One region of the Hymenobacter weizhouensis genome, then DNA from elsewhere that is predicted to be linked to it. Evidence: riboswitches for the same ligand, from Rfam matches in the RefSeq annotation. Region 1 holds a riboswitch; each other region holds the start of a gene.
What was found. A riboswitch is a leader RNA that binds a small molecule or an ion and turns the genes downstream of it on or off. The one in region 1 is predicted to bind S-adenosylmethionine.
Positions count from the first base shown of each region.

Region 2: it holds a riboswitch for S-adenosylmethionine, as region 1 does, so the genes downstream of both, metH (methionine synthase) here and OIS53_RS06720 (amino acid permease) in region 1, are expected to answer to the same signal.
Region 3: it holds a riboswitch for S-adenosylmethionine, as region 1 does, so the genes downstream of both, OIS53_RS17445 (O-acetylhomoserine aminocarboxypropyltransferase/cysteine synthase family protein) here and OIS53_RS06720 (amino acid permease) in region 1, are expected to answer to the same signal.

Region 1 is NZ_CP110139.1:1,625,513-1,630,125, reverse strand. It holds gene OIS53_RS06735 (HepT-like ribonuclease domain-containing protein) at 99-287, shown strand; gene OIS53_RS06730 (EcsC family protein) at 291-1,046, shown strand; gene OIS53_RS06725 (hypothetical protein) at 1,109-1,495, opposite strand; SAM riboswitch class I at 1,776-1,889, shown strand; gene OIS53_RS06720 (amino acid permease) at 2,201-3,655, shown strand; gene OIS53_RS06715 (CPBP family intramembrane glutamic endopeptidase) at 3,808-4,613, shown strand, end outside.
Region 2 is NZ_CP110139.1:3,773,140-3,777,752, reverse strand. It holds gene OIS53_RS15790 (PA14 domain-containing protein) at 1-1,536, opposite strand, end outside; SAM riboswitch class I at 1,847-1,959, shown strand; gene metH (methionine synthase) at 2,034-4,613, shown strand, end outside.
Region 3 is NZ_CP110139.1:4,206,021-4,210,633, reverse strand. It holds gene OIS53_RS17455 (lipocalin family protein) at 23-439, opposite strand; gene OIS53_RS17450 (LysM peptidoglycan-binding domain-containing protein) at 671-973, shown strand; SAM riboswitch class I at 1,262-1,375, shown strand; gene OIS53_RS17445 (O-acetylhomoserine aminocarboxypropyltransferase/cysteine synthase family protein) at 1,751-3,136, shown strand; gene OIS53_RS17440 (homoserine O-acetyltransferase family protein) at 3,550-4,587, shown strand; gene OIS53_RS17435 (homoserine dehydrogenase) at 4,577-4,613, shown strand, end outside.

The sequences.
Region 1 (4,613 bases):
ACCAATATTACAGTTGATGACATACGGTATATGAAGTGGCTTTTCTACGCGGGTACGATGTCATTTCAGGTATACGTTGCTGTATTGATTTTACTACGATGACCAGCACGTACAGCTACCAAGTCCGCGTCGAGCCTCACGCTTGGCAGCAACAGATGGTGGACTTCCGCAACCGTCTGATCCATTCGTACGACAACATTGACGACGTAATTGTATGGGCCATCCTGAAACGGCATTTGCCGGTACTGAAAGCTGACGTGCAGCGCCAGTTGCAGGAACCAGAATAGCTTATGCCATCAACTTTCGAAAGCTACGACCACACCATCCGGGCTGAACTGGCGGCCTGGCAGCGGCAGATGCAGCGGCCCCCGACGCTGGTGAACCGCCTAACGCGGCGGGTACAGGCCCGGCTGAATGCCTTGCTGCCGGAAAAGGTGCATCAGGCCATTACCACAGCTATTCGGGAGATGGTGCGGGGCGTGCTGTTTGGCTCGCAGCATCTTACCGCTAAGCCGCTGCGCGAAGGCACGCTGGCCGAGCGCGAAACGGCCGTGCGCACCCGCATTCGCTATTACCGCAACACGGCCGCCGTGGAAGGTGGCGTAACCGGAGCTGGGGGCCTGCTGCTGGGCCTGGCCGACTTTCCGCTGCTGCTCGGCCTCAAGCTCAAGCTGCTCTTCGATATAGCCGCCCTTTACGGGCACGACGTGCACGATTACGCCGAGCGGGTCTACCTGCTGCACGTGTTTCAATTGGCCTTCAGCGGGCAACACACCCGCAACGACACCTACCGCCGCCTGGCCGACTGGGACGCCTACCGCCACACCCTGCCCCCCGACGTGCAGGAGTTCGACTGGCGCACGTTTCAGCAGGAATACCGCGACTACATCGACCTGGCCAAGCTGGCCCAGCTCGTGCCGGTGATTGGGGCCGCCGTGGGAGCCGTAGCCAACTACAAGCTGCTGGAGCAACTCGGCGAAACCGCCATGAACTGCTACCGCATGCGCTGGTTTGCCAGTGCGCAAGCGGCTGCCACCTCAGAATGACAAAGCCATAAAAAACGCCCCGACGGCGTACGTCGGGGCGTTTTCAGGGAAGCAGCCGGAGCTTAGCTTTTGCCTTGCTGTGGGCTTTGGTGGCGGGCTTTGCGCTTCTGCAGGCGCTCGGCTTGCAGCTGGGTGTACTTGGCATACTGCTCGGCGCTCAGGATTTGCTTGAGCTGGGCGTCGTACTGGGCCCTGGCGGCTTTGCGGGCTTGCTGCTGCTGAATACGGGCCAGGTGCAGCTGCCGTACCTGCTCGGTTTGGGCGGCGCTGAGGCCGAGCTTTTTGGTCAGGTGCTGGGCAGCGCGGTCGGCCTTCTGTTCAGGGGTTTTCGGGGCCTGCTGAGCGCGGGCAGCTTGGGCGGGGCGCTGGGTGGGGGCCGGGGCCGTTTGGGCCGAGGCGACAGTCGCGGCAAACGAGAATGCGGCGAGCAAAACAACAATCTTTTTCATGGCTCTGAGACGGCAGCATATGGGAAAGGTTTAATTCATAAGAAAAGAAATGAACTGCCTACGTAGCGAGCTAAACGGCTTTTAAGTGGCACGAAAGGTAGTCTGAGTGCCAAGCGCTTCTAGTGCTGGCGCGGCAGATAAAATCAAAAAATTCAATTGCCGAATTAAACCTTACCTCCAAAAAATAGTCGGGGCTGGCCGGGCGGGAGGCGGAAGGTTGCACGTCGAGCCGGCCGGACGTAGCTTTGCCGCACCAATTCTTTACCTTATTGAAGGATTGTTTTTATACAGAGGCGCTGAGAGACAGGCTCGCTGAAGCGCCGGCAACCCTCCGCAAGCTGCGGAACGGTGCCCAACCGAAGGTCGGCGCAACTACTCGCTGATCATATAAAAACAAGTTGCCGTGGACATCCCGCCCCGTTTTTTCGCCTCCAGTGTTCCGTGTACTGCCTTCTTGCGTCTGCGCGTAAGCGGCACCTGGTGTTGGCCCGCCGGCTGTTGTTGCTGATGCAGGCGGATAGCTCCCGCTGCGGTGTGCTACGAACGCCGCTCCTCTTTCCCTTGTAAGTTTTTATCCTGCCAGCCACCGCTGCCGAAAGCAGATGGGCTGCGGTACGTGCCAGGAAACAACCGGCTTACCAGCAGCATGGCAGCCGCCACCAATCCGCGAAGTCCGCTTTGCGCCACCCTCTTATACACTGATGTATGCTGAAAAAATCATTGGAACTGCTGCGGCAGGAAGCCGCCGAATCGGGCGCTGGCACGTTGCAACGAACCCTGAACGGCTTTAACCTGATTGCCATTGGCATTGGGGTGATTATCGGGGCGGGGCTGTTTTCCCTCACGGGCCTGGCCGCCGCCAACAACGCCGGGCCGGCCGTTACGCTGTCGTTTATGGTGGCGGCCGTAGGGTGCGCGTTTTCGGCCTTGTGCTACGCCGAGTTTGCCGCCATGGTGCCGGTGGCCGGCTCAGCCTACACCTACGCCTACGCCACCATGGGCGAGCTGTTCGCCTGGATTATCGGCTGGGACCTGATTCTGGAGTACTCGGTGGGTGCGGCGGCGGTGGCCATCAGCTGGTCGCAGTACCTGGTGAAGTTTCTCAGCAAGTACGACGTCTACCTGCCCCCGCAGCTGGTGATGTCGCCGTTTGAAACGGCCGCCCTGGCCGATGGCAGCACGGTGCGCGGACTGCTGAACGTGCCGGCCATGCTCATCGTGGCCGCCATTACTTTGGTTGTAGTGCGCGGCACGCGGGGCTCGGCCTGGTTCAACGCCCTGGTCGTGACCCTGAAGGTGTCGGTGGTGCTGGTGTTTATTGCCCTGGGCTGGCAGTACATCGACCCCGCCAACTACCAGCCCTACATCCCGCAGAACACGGGCGTGTTTGGGGAGTTTGGCTGGAGCGGCATTTTGCGCGGGGCCGGGGTGGTGTTTTTCGTGTTCATCGGCTTCGACATTGTGGCGACGATGGCCCAGGAAACCAAGAATCCGCAGCGCAACATGCCCATCGGCATCATCGGCTCCCTGCTGATTTGCACGGTGCTATTCGTGCTGTTTGGGCACGTGCTTACGGGCCTGGCCCACTACACCGAGTTCAAGGACAGCGCCGCGCCCGTAGCCATTGCCATCGAAAAGACGCCCTACGCCTGGCTGGCCTCGGCCGTGATTCTGGCCATCATCATCGGGTACACGTCGGTGATTCTGGTGGATTTGCTGGGGCAGACGCGGGTGTTTTTCGCCATGGCCAAGGACGGCCTGCTGCCACCGGTGTTTGCGCGGGTGCACGAGCGGTTTCACACGCCCCTGCAATCGGGGCTGCTGCTAGGCTTGTTCATTGCTCTGTTTGCCGGCTTCGTGCCCATTGCCGTGGTGGGCGAAATGACCAGCATTGGCACGCTGCTGGCTTTCGTGATGGTGTGCCTGGGCGTGCTCATCATGCGCAAAAAGGAGCCCGACGCCCCGCGCGGATTCCGCACGCCCTGGGTGCCGGTGGTGCCCGTTCTGGGCATCCTGACCTGCCTGCTGATGATGGCCTCCCTGCCCCTGGACACGTGGATTCGGCTGGCTGTGTGGCTGGCCCTGGGACTGGCCATCTACTACGGCTACGGCCGCAAGCATAGCAAGCTGCGGCAGGAGCAGCTTCGGCAGCCGGCCTAACTCCGCGCCGCCGAAGGGCTAAGGGCTGTTGCAACCCTCTTCATATGCATGCAACTGCAAAACCCAACAGCCGGAGCCGTAAGGTGCCGGCTATTGGGTTTTGTGCACACTACCGAATAGCTTGCAGGCTCAGTATGTAACCTGATTTATCCATGGAAATCACTGCTTCGGAGATGCCTGTCTCCGCTGCCCGCCCCGAGCCGGCATATCCAACCATCAAGGAAAGCTGGGGCGCGTTTGGGTGGTTCTTGCTTATCATGCTGGTGGTTAGCCTACCGGTTTTTATCATTTTCAATGAAGTCATTCACCGCAAGTCAGTGGTAGTCAGTTCTGTGGCGACTGTGGCAGGGCAGGTGGCAACCATTGGTTTTTTGCTCTGGCGCTACCGCCAACGACAACCCCCGCTACAGGTACTGGGCACGGTGCCCACTAGCGTGTATGCGGCCTTGCCGGCGGTTGTACTGGCTCAGGTATTACTGCGCTCTACCATACAGTACTTGCACTTGCCAAACTGGATGGAAGAAGCGTTTCGGCATCTGGAAGCGCAGCCTGTACTGGCCTTTCTGATGGTTGGAATAAGCGCCCCAATACTAGAGGAGGTGTTATTTCGGGGAATATTGCTGACGGGACTGCTGCGTAACTATCGGCCCTGGGTCGCCATAGCGCAGTCGGCACTGCTGTTTGGCTTGTTTCACCTTAATCCGGTGCAAATTGTGTCAGCTGGATTGATGGGACTCTTACTCGGCTGGCTCTACTATCGCACTCATTCGCTGCTGCTCTGCATTATGGTGCACGCACTGAACAATCTGCTGGCGTTGTGGGTCATTCTGCATCCCGTGACCAAGCGCATGGATGGTGCGCACAATCTATTCGCCTCGCCCTGGCACTACGCCGGGGCTGTGGCGCTAAGCGCCCTGGTGCTGGCGGGGCTGCTGTGGCAGGTGCAGCGGGCTACGGC
Region 2 (4,613 bases), 2.1 Mb from region 1:
TTCCAGGCGCAACTGGGGTTGCGCGGTCAGGGTGCGGGCCAGGGCGTCGAGCACGGGCCGTGACGCCGGCAGCAGGGAGGCGGTGCTCTGGGTGAAGTAGAGGTTAGGCAGCGTCACGGCGGCCCCGCGGCTCAGAGCACTCAGGTCAGGCAGCATGGTATCGGGCACCACGGGTGCGGGGCGCGGCCCCGTGACCACCGGACGCGGCCGAGCGGCCGGCTGGAGCCTCGCGGGCGGAGCCGGCCGGGGAGTTCTGGCGGCCACGGCTGGCTTGGGAGGCAAGGCCAGTCGGCTCGGCCGCACCGGCTGAGCAGCTGCTACGGGTGGCTCGGGCAGGGGCCGCGGCAGCTCGGGGTACAGCAGCTGCTGGGGCACCACGGTGAGGCGCCGCCCCTTGGCCGCCGCAAACGCCTGTTCCAGCGTGGTAGGCCGGCCCAGCTCCGCCGGCCGCGCCCACGACAGCACTGCCCGCGACACGCGGCCCCGCACGTTTTTATAGGCCACATCAACCGCGTACAACTTGCCGGCCTCGTAGTACTGCGCCACATCCACGGGAATTACGCCGTTGTTGGGGCCGAAGAACTCCGGTTCATACTTCTCCATGCTCAGGATGTCCTCGCCGGCAAGGCGGACGTCGTGGGCGTCGTCCCACTCGGTGTGCAGCACGTACACGCCCGTTTCGGGGGCCCGCACGTAGCCGGTGTAGCGCACCGAGAAGCCCTGGCCCGGCACGCCGGGGGCGGGCGGCGCCCCCTGCCACGTGGCACTCAGCACCGGCTCTACGCGGCTGTGCACGGCCGGGCCCCGCACCGAACCCGCGTAGTAGGTGGCCCGTAGCCCGATGCCGGCCGGCAGCTTGCCCGCCACCGCCACGCCCGCGCTGGGCTTCACGGGAGTGCGGGTGGTAGCTTCCGCCCGGCTCGCAGGCGGCCCCGCCACAATGCCAACAGTGCCGCCCGACGCGGGAGGCGTCGACTTAGGCGGCCCCAGAGGTGTGGCGGTGGTAGGCAGGGCTACGGTGAAGTGGCGGGCTGCAATGGCCTCCGGAGCAGCTTTGGGGGCGGAAGGCCGGGTCCAGCCCAAAAAGGCGCGAGTGTGGCGGCTGCCCTGAAAATACTCTACCCGCACCGAGTAGTAGCGGCCGGCGGTGAGGCGCATAGGCGCCGAGGCACTCATGGTAGGCTGGTAGCGCCACTCATTCAGCACCTGCCGGCCCCCAATCCAGACCCGCATGCCGTCGTCCACAGTGAGGTGGAAGGTGTAGGTGCCGGTTTCCGGGGCGAGCAGCCAGCCAGTCCAGCGCACTGAAAACGACTCGGGCGGCAGGCCGGGGCCGGGCGCGTCGAAGTCCCAGTTGAAGTCGATGGCCGGGTCGGTGCGGGTCAGCACGCGCCGCTCAAAGTTTTCGCCAGCGTAATAGGTGCCGCGCAGGCCGGTAGCGGGTTTCAGCGGGATTTGGGCTTGGGCTTGAGCACGGAGAGCGAAGGCCAGCAGCAACAGCCCTAGCCAGCAGCAGCGCAGATACGAACGGTTCATATAGCAGAAATAAGATAAAGCGGTTTACACAGTCGTCCAGAGCGCATCAGGCCGTCATGCTTCATCTGGCGTCCGCCCCGCGAAGCATCTCTACTGCTTCGTTGAACGATTGAGTTAGCCAGCGGTAGAGATGCTTCGACTCCGCCTCCGGCTGCGCGGACGCCAGATGGAGCATGACGGTTAGCCTCTAGCGTCGGCAGCAGCAGGACGATTTATCAACTGTATACACCGCCTCGATACATGCTGCGGCAAACCTAGCAACTTCAGGTGAAATTGGATTCCGGGTTGCTGTGCCGTATCTTCGCCCTGTTACTTATCCAGAAAGACCGAGGGATTGGGCCCGATGACGTCTTAGCAACCTGCAACACAACAAGGTGCTAACTCCCATTTCAGCTTCCTTCTGAAGCCGAAAGAAGATAAGTACGGAACCGGCGCTTCCCGCGCGGCTCTTTCTGGATAGGCACTTTTTCGCTGCCGTTTTTCTTAGAAGAGCCGATATGCCAACCCTCGCCGCTTCCGCCACCGCCTCGCCCCTGCACGACATTCTGCGCCAGCGCCTGCTGATTCTGGACGGCGCCATGGGCACCATGATTCAGCGCTACACGCTGGAGGAGGCCGATTTTCGGGGTACGCGCTTCGCGGAGCATCCCAAGCCCCTGCGCGGCAACAACGACCTGCTCAGCCTCACCCGCCCCGACATCATCCGCCAGATTCACGCCGACTACTTTGAAGCCGGCGCCGACATGGTGGAAACCAACACTTTCAGCGGCACCACCATTGCCCAGGCTGATTATGGGCTGGAAGACATTGTCTATGAGCTGAATTACGAGTCGGCGCGCCTGGCGCGCGAGGTGGCCGACGAGTTTACGGCCCGCACCCCCGACAAGCCCCGCTTCGTAGCCGGGGCCATTGGGCCCACCAACCGCACGGCCTCCCTTTCGCCCGACGTCAACCGCCCCGGCTTCCGGGCCGTAACCTTCGATGAGCTGGCCACCGCCTACCACGAGCAGGTGCGCGGCCTCGTAGACGGCGGCTCCGACGCCCTGCTCATCGAAACCATCTTCGACACGCTGAACGCCAAGGCCGCGCTGTACGCCGTGCAGCAGTTCTTCGACGAAGGCGGCCGGCCGGTGCCGGTCATGATTTCGGGCACCATCACCGACGCCTCCGGCCGCACGCTCTCCGGCCAGACGGTAGAGGCCTTCTGGAATTCCATTCGCCACCTGCCCCTGCTCAGCGTGGGCCTCAACTGCGCCCTCGGCGCCGACCAGCTCAAGGTCTACATCAAAGAGCTAAGCCGCCTGGCCGACGTGCACATTTCGGCCTACCCCAACGCCGGCCTGCCTAACGCCTTCGGCGGCTACGACGAGTCGGCCCAGGAATTCGCCGCCGTAGTGGAAGGCTACCTCAAAGACGGCCTCGTGACGGTGGTGGGCGGCTGCTGCGGCACCACGCCCCAGCACATTGCGGAACTGAGCCGACTGGCGGAGCGGTACAGACCCAGGACATTGGCCTCACGGGTAGCCTCACCCCCTAGCCCCCTCTCCTTCAGAGAGGAGGGACTAGTTCTAGAATCTAGCTCTAGCAAACTAGAAACTAGTCCCCCCTCTCTGAAGGAGAGGGGGCTAGGGGGTGAGGCTACCCGTCTCGCCGGCCTTGAGCCGTTCAACATTACCCCCAACAGCTTGTTTGTTAACGTGGGCGAGCGGTGCAACGTGACGGGCAGCCGGGCGTTTGCGCGGCTCGTCCGGACCGGCAACTACGAGGCGGCCCTGCAAGTGGCCCGCGACCAGGTGGAGGGCGGCGCCCAGGTGCTCGACGTGAACATGGACGAAGGCATGCTCGACTCGGAGCAGGCCATGACGACGTTTCTGCACCTGATTGCCTCGGAGCCCGACATTGCCCGCGTGCCCATCATGCTCGACTCCTCGAAGTGGAGCGTGCTGGAAGCCGGCCTCAAGTGCGTGCAGGGCAAGAGCATCGTCAACTCGATTTCCCTGAAAGAAGGCGAAGAAGCCTTCAAAGAACACGCCCACAAAGTGCGCCAGTACGGGGCCGCCGTGGTGGTCATGGCCTTCGACGAAACCGGCCAGGCGGATACGTTTGAGCGGAAAATCGAGGTGTGCAAACGGTCGTATGACATCCTGGTGAATGAAGTCGGCTTCCCGGCCGAGGACATCATCTTCGACCCCAACATCCTCACCGTGGGCACCGGCATCGAGGAGCACCGCGGCTATGCCCTGGACTTTATCGAAGCCGTGCGCTGGATCAAGCAGAACCTGCCCGGCGCCCTCACCAGCGGGGGCATCAGCAACATCAGCTTCTCGTTCCGCGGCAACGACGTGGTGCGCGAGGCCATGCACTCGGCCTTCCTCTACCACGCCATCCGGGCCGGCCTCGACATGGGCATCGTGAACCCCGGCCAGCTGGCCGTGTACGATGAGGTGCCCCAGGACCTGCTGGAGCTGGTGGAAGACGTGCTCCTCAACCGCCGCCCCGACGCCACCGAGCGGCTCGTGGACTTCGCCGAAACCGTGAAGCAGAAGGACAAGGTGGAGGTAGTAGCCGACGCCTGGCGCAGTCTACCGGTGGCCGAGCGTTTGCAACACGCTTTGGTGAAGGGCATTACGGAGTTTATCGAGGAAGACACCGAGGAGGTACGCCGCCAGGTGGGCCGCCCGCTCGACGTGATTGAGGGGCCATTGATGGCGGGCATGAACGTGGTGGGTGACCTGTTTGGGGCGGGCAAGATGTTTTTGCCCCAGGTGGTGAAGTCGGCGCGGGTGATGAAGAAGGCGGTGGCCTACCTGGAGCCTTATCTGCAAGCTGAAAAGGAAGGCTCCGAGCGGCAGACGGCCGGCAAAATCCTGCTGGCCACGGTGAAGGGCGATGTGCACGACATCGGCAAGAACATCGTGGGCGTGGTGCTGGCCTGCAACAACTTCGACATCGTGGACCTGGGCGTGATGGTGCCGCTGGACCGGATTCTGGACGAAGCGCAGAAGCAGGGCGCCGACGTTATCGGGCTGAGCGGCCTCATCACCCCCAGCCTCGACGAAATGGTGTACGTGGCCCAG
Region 3 (4,613 bases), 2.2 Mb from region 1:
TGGACTGGGTTTTCCGTCTGTGTTATTCGGTTTCGAGGCGTAGCTCCGAGCCGTCGGTGCCTTTCAGGGTCAGCTTGTCGTCGGTCAGCGTTACCACATCAAAAACGTTGGCGTTGGTAGCGCCGTTGGGAGTCATCGTAATTTTCTTGCCGGCCTGGTCGAAGGTGTACTTGCCGCTTACGGCGCCGGCGTTGGAGCTCATGTTGTACTGGCCGTTGGCGAAGAACGTCACCCGTTCGTCTTCTTCCGAGTCGGTCTGCTTCACTTTGTCGCCGGTAGCGTCCAGCTCCTTGTCGGTTTTCCAGGTTTTGCTGTCTTTGCCGTAGAGCATGTTGACGCCTTCCACCTTGCCTTCTTTGCTGCTGCACGAGGCGGCAAACAGGGAGAGCAGTACCAGTAGGCTGGCCAGGTAGCGAAACGGAGCAGAAATCGTTTTCATGAGATGCGAGAGTTGGGGGTTAGGAGAGTGAAGAGGATGCCGGTCATTCAGCCCTGGGCTGCGGCCGGCTTGCGCCTCTTACGCGGCCTTTTGGCAAGATGTTAAGCTCCTCACTCAGAATTTTGGCTCCTATAACCTATTGCCGTGGCTGGCGTAAGAGGCCCTGACGCCGTGACCATCAGCCAGATGCCCTACGGCCTTCCCCTCCCACTCCTAACTCATTGCACCATCATGGGACTGTTTGACTTCCTCTCGGATAAAGGCGAAAAACAACCGGTTCAGCCCGCCAACCAACCCAAGCCGGCCGGCGGCGCCACCGATTTCTTCGGCAATGCCAACGCCGCCCAGCCGGCTGCCGCGGCCCAAGGCGAAAAGTACACCGTGGTAAGCGGCGACTCGCTGTCGAAAATTGCCAAAAACCACTACGGCGACGCCAGCAAGTGGCACCAGATCTACGATGCCAATAAAAGCATCATCGGCTCCAACCCCGACCACATTGAAGTAGGCCAGGTCCTGACGCTACCCAAGCTGTAAGCTTGCTGGTTTATCTATTCTGAAAAAGCCGCTCATACTGGGCGGCTTTTTTTGTTGGGCCGGGGTGATGCCACGACTTTCTTAATCGTGATGTCACTATCATTGAACGACTTATTTAAGCGTGCAGGAGTCAGCAACGATAGTGGTACCACAAACCCCTCGGGAATCTGGGGCGCCATACCGGTCCAACAAAAAATTTTGCTGACTGCTTGCACTTATCCTTTTCGGGTATACATTTGCATCACCACACCGGTACTCCCCCGCTCGCGGCGGGGCAGTTTGTTTGAGGATTTATACAGAAGCGGCGAGAGAACAGGCTCCGTGACCCGCTGGCAACCTTCGACCGCGCGAAAGGTGCCAATTCCTGCCCGCTCCGGCTCCGGCCGGCGGGACATATAAGCCGAGTACCATGGAAAACTCCTTCGCCTTCGATTACCTGTTCCCGTTTGCTCCGGCTGCTCTGCGCGCCGCTCAGCCAACGGGTTTTTGCGTTGTGCCCCCTGCGGCCCGCACTACCTCCCGAATGCGAATGCGCTGCTGTTGCGGCGCTTGTTGTTGCTGTTGCTAGCCTAAGGCTCTTCGGCGCTCCTCCCCTCTTCCAGCTCTACCCGGCGGTGCCTCCGTGGCCTCCGCTAGGCTCTCCCGCACCCTGCTAGCCCTTATCGCCAGGTTTTCTGGCAGGCTCCGGTGCGGCTCCCGCCACGCTCAGCGTGGCCTTTCAGCTCGTCGCTCACTCCCTCCTTTTTTCCCGTCAACCTTCTCAACATCAGCACCCGTATGTCCACGCAAAGCCTCCACTTCGAAACCCTGCAACTCCACGCCGGCCAGCAGCCCGACCCCGTAACTGGTTCGCGCGCCGTGCCCATTCACCAGACCACCAGCTACGTGTTCAAGAACGCCGAGCATGGGGCCAACCTGTTTGCCCTTAAGGAGTTCGGCAACATCTACACCCGCCTGATGAACCCCACCACCGACGTGTTTGAGCAGCGGGTGGCAGCTCTGGAAGGCGGCGTGGCAGCCTTGGCCGTGTCGTCGGGGCAGGCAGCGCAGTTCATTGCCCTGAACAACATCCTGCAAGCCGGCGACAATTTCGTGAGCACGGCCCACCTGTACGGCGGCACCTACAACCAGTTCAAAGTGGCCTTCAAGCGCCTGGGCATTGAGGTGCGCTTCGCCGACGGGGACCGGCCCGAGAGCTTCGAGCAGCACATCGACCATAATACCAAGGCTATCTACCTGGAAACCATTGGCAACCCTAGCTTCAGCATTCCGGACTTTGAGCGGATTGCCGCCATTGCCGAAAAGCACGACCTGCCGCTGATTGTGGACAACACCTTCGGGGCGGGCGGCTACCTGTTTCGGCCCCTGGAGCACGGCGCCCACATCGTGGTAGAATCGGCTACGAAGTGGATTGGCGGGCACGGCACGAGCATTGGCGGGGTGATTGTGGACGGCGGTACCTACGACTTCGGCAACGGCAAGTATCCGCAGTTTACGGAGCCTTCGGAGGGTTACCACGGGCTGGTGTTCAACGACGTATTCGGCAAGAACGGCCCCTTCGGCAACATTGCCTTCATCATCCGGGCCCGGGTGGAAGGCCTGCGCGACTTCGGCCCCTCGCAGAGCCCGTTCAACTCCTTCCTGCTCCTGCAAGGCCTCGAAACCCTGAGCCTGCGCGTGGAGCGCACCGTGGAAAACGCCCTGCGCATTGCCACCTGGCTGGAGCAGCACCCGCAGGTGGAAGCCGTGAACTACCCTGGCCTGCCGAGCAGCCCCTACTACGCCCTGGCGCAGAAATACCTGAAGCGCGGCTACGGCGGGGTGCTCACCTTCGCCATCCGCGGCACCAAAGACACGGCCACGCAGTTCATCGACAACCTCAAGCTGGTGAGCCACTTGGCCAACGTGGGCGACGCCAAAACGCTTATCATCCAGCCTTCGGCTACCACCCACCAGCAGCTGAGCGAGGAGGAGCAGCGCGCGGCCGGCGTCACACCGACCCTGCTGCGCCTGTCGGTGGGCATCGAGCACTTCGACGACATCCGGGCTGACCTGCAACAAGCCTTCGACGCGGTGCGCGACGCCGCCACCCCGGACGCCGACAGCGGCAGCACCCTGCTGCCCCAACCCGAAATCGAACACGCCGCCACGCTGGAAGTCTAATACCAGGGGGTTGAGAGGCCGGGCGGTTTGGAGAGAGGCTGCCCGGCCGCAGCTTCCAGCACCGCGGCGCGCGGGTGGTGCCCAGGCTTTTGTGAGAGAGGAAGCCTGGTAACCCCACCACCCGCCCACAGCCGGGGCGGAGCCACCTGGCTCCGCCCGCAGGCTTTTGGTTAGACCTGAGACAGTGAGAGGTGAGAAGTGAGACGATGTTCTGGCTGCCCGGCCCTTATCAGTTCTATCCGACTCCATTCTGTTTTTTCATCCTGCTACTTCTTCCAGTTTCCTCATACCCAACCATCTAGAGCTTATCCTAAAGCTAAAAGCTAGAGTTAGAGTCCCCTCTCCTTTTTCGGACAGGGGGTTGGGGGTGAGGCGACTAGAGCTAGAGCCGCCAAGGGGCTCATCATCACACCATGTCCTTAGAAGAACCGCACCTGTTCCTCCTGCCCCGGCCGCTGCGCCTGGAAGGCGGGGCCGTGCTGCCGCACGTGGCCGTGGCCTACCACACCTTCGGCCAGCTCAACCCGGCCCGCGACAATGTGGTGTGGGTGTGCCACGCCCTCACGGCCAACGCCGACGTGCTCAGCTGGTGGCCGGGCCTGTTTGGGGCGGGCTGCCACTTCGACCCTGAGGAGTGCTTTATCGTGTGTGCCAATGTGCTGGGCTCCTGCTACGGCACTACCGGCCCGCTCACACCCGACCCGACTACCGAGCAGCCGCTGTTTCAGCAGTTTCCGCTGGTGACGGTGCGCGACATGGTGGCCGTGCATGAGGCCCTGCGGGAACACCTGGCCCTGCCGCGCATCCACACCCTGATTGGGGGCTCCCTGGGTGGGCAGCAGGCGCTGGAGTGGGCCGTGCAGCGGCCCCAGCTTATCGAAAACCTGGTGCTGCTGGCCACCAACGCCCGGCACTCGGCCTGGGGCATTGCCTTCAACGAGGCCCAGCGCCTGGCCATCTTCGCCGACCCCACCTACCACGCCGCCACGCCCGAAGGCGGCGTGGCGGGCCTACAAGCGGCCCGCGCCGTGGCCCTGCTCAGCTACCGCAGCTACGATGCCTATCAGCGCACCCAAACCCACCCCGACCAGGAAGCCCTCGACGACTTCCGGGCCAGCTCCTACCAGCGCTACCAGGGCCAGAAGCTTGTCAACCGCTTCAATGCCTACGCCTACGTAACCCTGTCCAAAGCCATGGACTCCCACCACATCGGGCGGGGGCGCGGCGGGGTGAGGGCGGCGCTGGGCCGCATCCGGGCCCGCACGCTGGTACTGGGCATCAGCTCCGACGTGCTGTTTCCGCCCGCCGAGCAGCAACTGCTGGCCCGCTACATTCCGGGGGCCATGTACGCCGAAATGGATTCCCAGTTCGGCCACGACGGCTTTCTGATTGAAACCGCTCAGATAACCCATTTCCTCGAACGATTCACCGTCCAGACCTATGTCCACTGAGGCTAAGAAAGTCGTCGTGCCCAATT